3 regions of the Adlercreutzia aquisgranensis genome follow, and region 3 is predicted to be linked to each of the others. Evidence: predicted binding sites of a transcription regulator. Region 3 holds the regulator's gene; each other region holds the start of a gene.
The links. Region 3 encodes LexA, which represses DNA repair genes until DNA is damaged. Its sites were predicted from a motif close to CNAACANNTGTTNG; they were not measured.

Region 1 (3,195 bases), on a different contig from region 3:
TCCGTGGCCGACGCAAAGAAGGTCATGCGGTTGGTTGACAAGTTGGAAGAGCTCGAGGACCTTCAGTCCGTGTACCATACCATGGACATCACCGACGAGATCGCCGAGGCGCTCGAAGAGGACTAGGCCATCGGCGGCATCTGCAGGTTGAAACGGGGAGGCCCGGCCGAGTAGCCGGGCCTCCCTTCGCGTTTGCGATGCACCGAATGTGCCGGCGTGCGGGCGCACGGTGTTTAGCAGGCTAGTCTTCCCAGGTCTCGCCCTCTGATTCCATGAGCTCCTGAAGGTCGTGGAAGTGCCGGGCCATATGGGCGATACCTACCAGGTCGGTGCATTCGCGAGCCAGCACCTCGGCGAGCAGCGACTTGTAGCTTTCTCGCAGCTCGCGGGGGTCACGGGGGACGAAGTGCTCCTCGGCCAGGGACACCTGGGCCTCGGCCAGCCGGTAGTTCGCTTCCAGCAGGTCAAACAGCTCCTCGTCGTAAGGGGTGTTTTCGGGAAGGTCCAGCTGCTCGCGCAGCTCCTGGTAGCGGGGGTGCTCCGGATTCGACACGACATCGCAGAGCGCCTCGTAGTCCTGCGCCGACTCCGCCTCGCCAAACACGTCGGCGCCGTCCCCGTCCAGGCATGCGCAGGGTAGCGGCAGATCGAACTCGCAGACGGGCATGGTGTCGACAAGGCGCAATTCGACGGTCCATCCGCCCTCGAGGCCGACGAGGAGCTGGGCTGTGGACCCGACGGCGGGCAGCACATCGGCGAGCACGGCCCTCTCCGCATTTTCCCACGGCTTTTCGTCGTCGTCCGGCGACGGGGCGCAGCCGTCCGCGTGGTCGAGGGATACCGGGTCGAGGTAGCGGCCGCTTTTCGCCAGGCAGCGGTAGGGGTCGTCGGGGAAGAGTCCCAGCGAGTCCATGATGGCGCAGAGGGCCGCGTCGAGCGTGGACTTGGCCGGCAGGCTCACCGTGCGGAAGTGGGGGACCCGTGTTCCCAGGATATCCGCATCCACGATGAGCACATCGCCTTCTTCGGGCAGCGGATCGCCGGTCTTCTTCAGATGCTTCTGGGACGCCGCCAAATCGGCAAGGGCGCGCAGGGCTGCCGGGTCGAGGGGGAGGGGAGTCTTGTGGCTGTCGCTCATGGCGCTCCTTCGCTCGGGTACGGATTCGGGCTTGCCGCGAGTATACCCTAGCGCATGCCGGTAAAGGCTGTCGGCGGCCTCTGTCGCGCTGCCGAAATAGAACATCCGGCGAATCTTTTGTGGCCAAGGGGGGAAGGAGGCCGGGCCGTCTTTCGCGTGCGGTGGAATCTGTGGTAGTATGCATACGAACATTTGTTGTGTTTTACGGTTGAGGAAGGGGAGCGGCCCGTGGGCTCCGTCGCAAGAACCGTCCTGGGCATCGACCCGGGGTTGGCGAACACCGGCTGGGGAATCGTGCGTCAGGAAGGCGCGCGCCTGGAGTGCGTCGCCTACGGGTGCATCTCGTCTCGCTCCGACGACCCGCTCGCCCAGAGGCTTCTCAAGGTGACCTCGCAGATGCGGGCCGTCATCGCTCGGTTCCAGCCGGAATGCGTCGGCATCGAGACGGTGTGGTTCGGGCAGAACGTCACGGCCGCCTTCGCCACCGGCCAGGCCCGCGGTGCGGCCTTGGTGGCCTGCGCCGAAGGGGGCCTTCAGGTGGGGGAGTTCAGTCCCAGCCAGATCAAGCTGTCCGTGGTGGGGACCGGGTCGGCCTCGAAGGACCAAGTTGCCTACATGGTACGCCACGTGCTCGGCTTGCGGGATGTCCCTCGCCCCGATCACGCTGCCGACGCCCTTGCGGCTGCCATCTGCTATACCGCCCACGACGGCGTATCCCGGGTCGAGGAGCGTTTCGGCCGGGCGGCGCAGGCGCGGGGCGGCTGCGCTTCGATAGAAAGGACCTGCGCATGATCGCGTTTTTGGAGGGTGCCGTTGCGGGCCGCAGCGCCCAGGCGGCCTATCTCAACGTCGGCGGTGTGGGCTATCAGGTGTTCATGGCCGCAAGCTCCCTGGCCAAGCTGCCGGAAACGGGGCAGAGGGCGTCGGTGCTCACGTACCTGCAGGTGAGCGAGAACGGCGTTTCGCTGTACGGGTTCCTTTCCCAAGAGGAGAAGGATCTGTTCGAGCGGCTGATCGGGGTGAGCGGCGTGGGGCCGAAGGTGGCTCTTTCCGCCCTGTCCACCTTCTCGCCCTCGCAGTTGGCCCAGGCCGTCGCCTCGCAGGACACCGCCCTTATCGCCAAGATTCCCGGCGTGGGAAAGAAAACCGCCTCCCGCATCGTCGTGGACCTTAAGGGCTCTCTCGACGAGCTGGGCCGAAGCCTCTTTGCGGCCCAGGATGCCGAAGTGGCGCCGGCAGGTGCCAGCCGGGCAGCGGAGGACTTGCTGGCGCTGGGCTTCACGGCCGACGAGGCCGAGCTTGCCTTGCGCGGTGCGCCGGAAGGGGCATCCGAGCAGCAGCTGCTGCAGTATGCGTTGAAGCGCCTGGGCTAGGCGGCGGGCTATGGTTGCATACGATTCCGAAATAGAGGGCATGGTGTTCTTCTCCGGCGCCGGCCGTGCTGCCGAGCCTTTCGGGGAGGAGCGCTCCGTGGCACCGCAGCTCATCGAAGAGGATCTGGCGCTCGACCGCAGCTTGCGGCCCAAGCGCCTTTCCGAGTATCTCGGCCAGACGAAGGTGAAGGAGTCGCTGTCGATTCTCATCCAAGCGGCTCAGGAGCGCGGCGATGTGGCCGACCACATACTGTTCTCGGGGCCTCCAGGTTTGGGGAAGACCACCCTCGCCCAGGTGGTTGCCAACGAGATGAGCGCCAGCATCCGCGCCACCAGCGGTCCTGCCATCGAGCGCACCGGCGACCTGGCGGCGATTCTCACCAACCTGGAAGAGGGCGACGTGCTGTTCATCGACGAGATTCACCGTCTGAACCGCATGGTGGAGGAGGTGCTGTACCCGGCGTTGGAGGACTTCGCCTTGGATATCGTGGTGGGCAAAGGTCCGGCAGCGCGATCCATCCGCCTGGACATACCGCGCTTCACCTTGGTGGGGGCCACCACGCGCACGGGTCTTCTCACCGGGCCCTTGCGCGACCGGTTCGGTGTTGTGTTCAGGCTGCAGTACTACACCCCCGAAGAGCTCTCCCAAATCGTGGAGCGGTCGGCCGCCATACTGGACGTGCC
Region 2 (3,195 bases), on a different contig from region 3:
CAGGGGCGCCGATTCCAAAGCCTGCGGCTCCGCACCGGCACGCTCGGCCGCCGCTTCGAAAAGCGTCCTCTGGCCGGCAGAGACCTTCGCCGAGCGCGCCCCATGGGAGCCCCCGTCGATGGGAGCGCGCAGACGGGCGCGCAGCGCTTGCGGCGTGAACTCGGTCCCCGCTCCCATGTAGAAGCCGTTGCATGTGATGAAGTAGCGCGCACGCTTGAAGGCGATGCCGAGCTTACGCAGCTCGGGCTCGCGCAAACAGCAGGTCCTCCGCGCCTTAAGGATGAGCCGCGCCCCCTTCGGCCCGATGCCGGGCACCCTCAGAAGCATCTCCAACGGGGCCGTGTTCACCTCGACGGGGAAGCATTCCAAATGGTTGAGCGCCCAGTTGGCCTTCGGATCGACCTCCAGATCGAGCATGGGGTTTCGCCCGTCTATAATCTCGGTCACATCGAACTTGTAAAAGCGCATGAGCCAATCCGCCTGGTAGAGCCGATGCTCGCGATTGAGCTGCACCGGTGCGCCCGAGGGAAGCCGCGGGTCCTGGACCGCCGGCACGTAGGCGCTGAAGAACACGCGCTTGAGCCCCATGGTCCTGTAGAGAGCAGCCGACAGGGCCAGGACCGACAGGTCGGTTTCGGGCGTGGCGCCGATGATCATCTGGGTGGACTGGCCCGCCGGCGAGAAGGCCCGGCGTTTCCGTGCAGGCGCCTTTTGGGGATAGTAGGTGGTTCGGGTCCGGCCGATGGCCCGGGTCTCGCCGTCCTGGGCTATGGAGTCCCGGATCTGAGCCATGGGGTTGAAGATAGCCTGCTTCGACTTCTGGGGCGCCAGAAGCGCCAGGCTTCTCTGGGAGGGAAACTCCAGGTTCACGCTCAGACGGTCGGAAAGATAGCCCAGGCGCTCTACCAGCTCGGGGGATGTGCCCGGCACCGCCTTGGCGTGGATGTAGCCGTTGAAGCGGTGCTCCTCTCGCAGGATGCGCAGCGTTTCTATCATGAGCTCCGTGGTGCGGTCGGGACTGCCCACCACCCCCGAGCTCAGGAAGAGGCCCTCGATGTAGTTGCGCCGGTAGAACGCCATGGTGAGGTCGGCCAGCTCTTGCGGCGCGAACGAGGCCCTGGGCACCTCGTTGCTGCAGCGGTTGACGCAGTAGGCGCAATCGTAGATGCAGGCGTTGGTCATAAGCACCTTCAGCAACGTGATGCAACGCCCGTCGGGCGTGAAGCTATGGCAGCAGCCGGCCTGGGAAGCAGACCCCACAAGCCCCCGCTTCGCCGAACGATCGATGCCCGACGAGGTGCAGGCAACATCGTACTTGGCCGCATCGGCGAGAATGGAAAGCTTTTCTGCGACCGACAATCCCACGGTTCAGCCTTTCAATAAGAATACTTGTTCGATTAATCTGATAAGACTATACGAACTTATCATCGTTTCGTCAATCGAACAAACCGTGGAGATTGACTCGAGGCCCAAGGGCAGCGGCCGGTGCGACCGCTCTCAGACGACGCCCGTCAGGTCGAAAGCGGGGATGAAGCTCTCCTGCGCCGCTTCGCCGTCCTGCCAGAAGTAGTCCTCCATGCCCAGGCCGTCGGCGAAGTCGAGCAGGCGCTCGTAGTCCTCGTCCGGCACGCGCTGCGCTAACTCGGGGAAACGGCTCATCTGGGCCTGAGCGCTCGCGTCCCCCGAAGCGGCCCTGTCGGCCAGCACGGGCGTGTACTGGTTCATGAGCGAGACGAGCACAGCCGAGCCGTAGCGCTCGTGCAGAAGCGACACCACCGCTTCGGAGTCCTCGAGCGCGCCGGGGAGCAGCAGATGGCGCACGATGACGCCGCCCGTCATGCGGGGCGCGCCGTCCACCTCGTCGAAAGCCGGCTCCCCCGTTTCCTCCACCATGGCATCCAGCGCAGCCAGGGCCACCTCCCGGTAGTCGGGGGCTGACGAATAGCGTTGGGCCAGCTTAGCCGAGGCGTACTTGAAATCGGTCAGGTACACGTCCACGGTACCCCGGTTGCCGCGGATGGCGGAGACGGTCTCGTAGCCCGACGTGTTCCAAACCACGGGCAGTGAAAGGCCGCCGTCCCGGGCGATGGCCACGGCCCGGCGCACCAGCGGCGCGAAATGGGTGGGGGTCACCAGGTTGAGGTTCAGGGCCCCTTGGGCTTGCAGGTCAAGGGCCATCGCGGCAACATCCCGCGTGGACACCGCCTTGCCCGCCTCCCCTTGGGCGATGACGGCGTTTTGGCAGTACAGGCAGCGCAGGGGGCATCCGCCGAAGAACACGGTGCCGCTGCCGCGCGCGCCGGAGAGCACCGGCTCCTCCCAGAAGTGCAGGGCGGCGCGGGCCACGGTCATGGACGGGCCGGCGCCGCAACGGCCGACTTGGCCCGACAGGCGGTCGACCCCGCAGGCGCGCGGGCATAGGCGGCAGGATGCCAGCTCCGCATCCGGGCGCCCGCGAACGCAGGAGCCCCGCGCCATGTCCCCTAGTTCAGCGAGCAACCGTAGCCGCCGTGGTCGTGGTCGCAACCGCAACCGCAGGAGCCGTCGTCCTCGTAATCGCAGTCGTCGTAGTCGTAATCGTCGTCCTCGTCTTCCGACGGTCCGAAGGCGGCTTCGGCCCGCGTCCAATCGAGCCCCGCCTCGGCGCAGGAGGCCTCGTCGCCGTAGACCAGGGCAAGGGCCGCCGGAGACAGGTCCGATCCCCCCACCACCGCCAGCAGCTCCAGCATATGCTGGCATGCCTCGGCCTGCGGAAGGATGACCTCGGCGTCGTCGGCGGCGCCGATGGCGGCGGCGACCTCGGCCATGAGCATCTCCACGGTGAACTCGCCCTCGAAGCGCTTCTCGGCCACCGCCTCGAGCACCTGCTCGGCCAAAGGCGTGGCGGCCCCCACATGCTCGGCAGTACCGGCGAAAGGCGCATCGGTCGCCCTCACCGCCCGGTAGAGCGCCTCGGACTCCACGGCGCTCACCAGCTGGGAGAGCATCTGCAGCGTGTAGGACGCGCGCGCCAGCTGCGCCGAGCCGGCGCCTCCCGCAACCGAAACCTCGTCGCACAGGGCCCGCAGCAGCGGGAGGGCGGCTTCCACCGCATCGTCGTTGCCCGCCGCGAAGCAGGCCAGGTTTCGCTTGTCAGACAGGGCGCAGGAGAGCACCGGGTCGCCCACCACCAGCGGGGCCTCCACGGGAACCAGG
Region 3 (3,195 bases):
GTGGGTTTGACCTGGTGTTTTGCAAACGAGGCTCTGAGAGCCATTCTAAGGGGTGGTTTTGCCTTCGGACGAGTACTAACTCATGGTTTCGAGCGGTTTTCGGTGCGTTACAACCCGCTGCTGCCAAATCCGCCGCAACCGCGCTCCGTTTCGTCAAGTTCTTCTACCTCCTGGAACCGGATTCGAGGCACGGGAATCACGAGCAGCTGAGCGATGCGGTCTCCGGGCTTAATGGAGAAGGCTGCATCGGAAGTGTTGTGCAGAGCCACCTTGATCTCGCCGCGATAATTCTCGTCGATAAGCCCCGGAGCGTTCAGAACCGTAATCCCATGGTTGATTGCCAGACCGCTTCGCGGTAGCACCAGTCCGGCGAAGCCGGTTGGGATTGCGAGCCGTATGCCTGTGGGCACGAGCAAGCGGTGGCCTGGTCCGATAGTGAGCGCGCTTGCTGAGCGCAGGTCGACGGCCGCATCCTCGGAGCGCGTATAGGAGGGAACCCGACCCCCTCCGAGAACGTGGATGCGTACGGCAACATCGTTGCGCGCAGCGTCCGCAGTAAGGTCAGGACGGATTTCCAAAATAAAGTTACCTCTATCTAACTCTCTAGATGATCCAGCGCCGTCTGGAACTCCTCGACGCTTTGGAAGTCCTTGTACACGCTGGCGAAGCGCACATAGGCGACTTCGTCGAGCTTGCCAAGGCGAACGAGCGCCATGTCCCCCAGTTGTTTGGAGCCGATTTCGGAGCGGTTCTTCAGGCGGAGCTCAGACTCTATGCTGTCGATAAGATTCTCAAGCTGATCTGGCGTGATATGCCGTTTCGCACAGGCGATCAGAAGGCCTCGCATGAGCTTGTTGCGGTCGTAAGCCTCCGAAGATCCGTCGGTCTTGATGACGATGAGCGAGGTGTCCCCCAGGCGTTCGTAGGTGGTGAAGCGATGGGCGCATGCAAGGCATTCGCGGCGCCGGCGAATAGCGCTTCCGTCCTCCGACGATCGCGAATCGACAACCTTTGATTCGGGGTTTCCGCAGGCAGGACAGCGCATACATGCTCCTTATCGTTGGGTTTGGAAAAGCCTAGCATACAAGATATTGTGTATCAACGAGATGCGCCACGAGAGCGGAAAAGAAATAGGGAACTTTTCTTGTGCATAGGTTGCATAGAACCAATGTTCGTTGTATAGTCTCCAAATATAGAACGCTGTTCGATAGAGCGTCGATTTCATTGAGAAACGCCCATGGGAGGTACGTTATGGCCGACCGACCGTCGCCGAAGGTCACGAAGCGCCAGCAGGCCGTTCTCGACTCCATCGAGAAATGCATACGGGAGAAGGGCTACGGCCCTACCGTTCGCGAAGTCTGCATCGACCTGGGTCTTTCCTCCCCCTCTACCGTGCATGTGCACCTCAAGGCGCTTGAGGACAAAGGGCTTATCACCCGCGATCCGCTCAAGTCCCGCTCCATCGCGCTTACCTACGCGCTCAAGGACGTCGTCAATCCGGCTTCGGTCATAGAGAAGAGCTTCAGCACCGTGATGAACCTGCCGCTTGTGGGCGACGTAGCGGCAGGCGAGCCCATTTACGCCGAGCACAACATCTCCGAGTACCTCCCCCTGCCCACCGACATCGTCGGTGATTCCGCGAGCTTTCTGCTGGAGGTCCATGGCAAGTCGATGATCGACATCGGCATCATGGACGGCGACTACGTGGTGGTGAAGGAGCAGAACGTGGCTTCCAACGGCGAGGTGGTGGTCGCCCTCATCGAGGACGAGGCGACGGTCAAGCGGTACTTCCGCGAGGACAACCATATCAGGCTTCAGCCGGAGAATCGCTACATGGATCCCATCATCGTCGACGACTGCTATATCGTCGGCAAAGTGACCGCCGTTTTCCGCCGTATGTAGCTGTTCGTATCCACAGCGCCGGGTACTTGGTGCTTGCCCGGTGCGACATGGTGCACCGGGCAAGCACCTTAGCTAATCCGGAACGGCTCCAATTGCGAGACGTAGGCAGCTGGCGCGAACAGCGATATGCGCGTACCTGTTTCCGTATGCTCCTCGCCGATGATGCGGCACCGTTCGTGAACCATCGAGACCAGCGAGCCCTTGTCGTAGGGGATCAGCACGTCCATGGCGGTATCGGCTGCTGCGGCTGCGCGCGAGAGATGGCCTATGAGCTCGTCTATCCCCTCCCCTGTCTGCGCGGAAACGAATTGGGCGTGGGGATTTCGGGCGCGAAGGGCCTCGACCGTTTGCCGGTCGAGCAGGTCTATCTTGTTGAACACTACGATACGCGGGATGGAATGGGCTTCTATCTGGCCGAGCACCTCCTCCACGGCGTCTATCTGGTCGAGAAACTCCTCCGAGGAGGCATCGACGACATGGAGGATAAGGTCGCTGCCGGAAATCTCGTCGAGGGTGGATTTGAAGGATTCCACCAGGGTGGTCGGAAGCTTCTGGATGAATCCGACCGTGTCGGTGACGGTGATCTGACGACCTTCTGGCAGCACCAGCCTGCGGGTGGTGGAGTCCAGCGTGGCGAACAGCTTGTCCCAAGCTAGCACGTCCGACCCGGTCAGTCGGTTGATCAGGCTCGACTTTCCCGCGTTTGTGTATCCTGCCAGCGCCACCTTGAACATGCCCGATGCGTAGCGCCCCTCGCGCTGCACGGCCCGTACGTCGGCCAGATGGGCGAGCTCCCGCTTGATGGAGGTGATGCGCTTGCGCACCATGCGGCGGTCGACCTCCAGCTGGCTTTCGCCCTCGCCGAAACGGGACCCGACGCCGCCGCCCATGCGGTTCGACGCCAGGTGGGCCCACATGCCCCTCAGGCGGGGCAACAGGTACTGGTTCTGGGCGAGACGTACCTGCAAGCGTCCTTCCTTGGTCGAGGCATGTAGGGCGAAGATGTCCAAGATGAGAGCTGTGCGGTCTATGACCTTCACCGGCTTGCCCACGACCTTCTCCAGGTTGGACTGCTGCGAGGGCGTCAGCTCGTCGTCGAACACGGCCAGGTCTATCTCCTGGTCCTTGCACAGCTGCGCGATCTCCTCCGCCTTGCCGCTGCCTATGAAGGTCTTGGGGTTCGGAGCGTCCAGGCGCTGGGTGGTTCTGGCAACCACGTCGGCCCCGGCCGTATCCACGAGTCGTTCGAGCTCGGCCAAGGTGGCCTGCAGTGGCCAGGAGAGCCCCGGGCGA

Region 1: a site for LexA is predicted at 1,324-1,337, ahead of ruvC (crossover junction endodeoxyribonuclease RuvC). Genes of this name have one in related genera too.
Region 2: a site for LexA is predicted at 1,383-1,396, ahead of NFR41_RS06800 (putative DNA modification/repair radical SAM protein). Genes of this name have one in related genera too.

The regions. Positions count from the first base shown of each region.
Region 1 is NZ_CALPDA010000014.1:7,850-11,044, reverse strand. It holds gene NFR41_RS09140 (YebC/PmpR family DNA-binding transcriptional regulator) at 1-126, shown strand, start outside; gene NFR41_RS09135 (plasmid pRiA4b ORF-3 family protein) at 242-1,138, opposite strand; gene ruvC (crossover junction endodeoxyribonuclease RuvC) at 1,367-1,930, shown strand; gene ruvA (Holliday junction branch migration protein RuvA) at 1,927-2,511, shown strand; gene ruvB (Holliday junction branch migration DNA helicase RuvB) at 2,522-3,195, shown strand, end outside.
Region 2 is NZ_CALPDA010000009.1:70,810-74,004, reverse strand. It holds gene NFR41_RS06800 (putative DNA modification/repair radical SAM protein) at 1-1,365, opposite strand, end outside; gene NFR41_RS06795 (radical SAM protein) at 1,498-2,478, opposite strand; gene NFR41_RS06790 (NAD(P)-binding domain-containing protein) at 2,484-3,195, opposite strand, start outside.
Region 3 is NZ_CALPDA010000004.1:123,174-126,368, forward strand. It holds gene dut (dUTP diphosphatase) at 108-578, opposite strand; gene nrdR (transcriptional regulator NrdR) at 596-1,045, opposite strand; gene lexA (transcriptional repressor LexA) at 1,252-1,902, shown strand; gene hflX (GTPase HflX) at 1,971-3,195, opposite strand, start outside.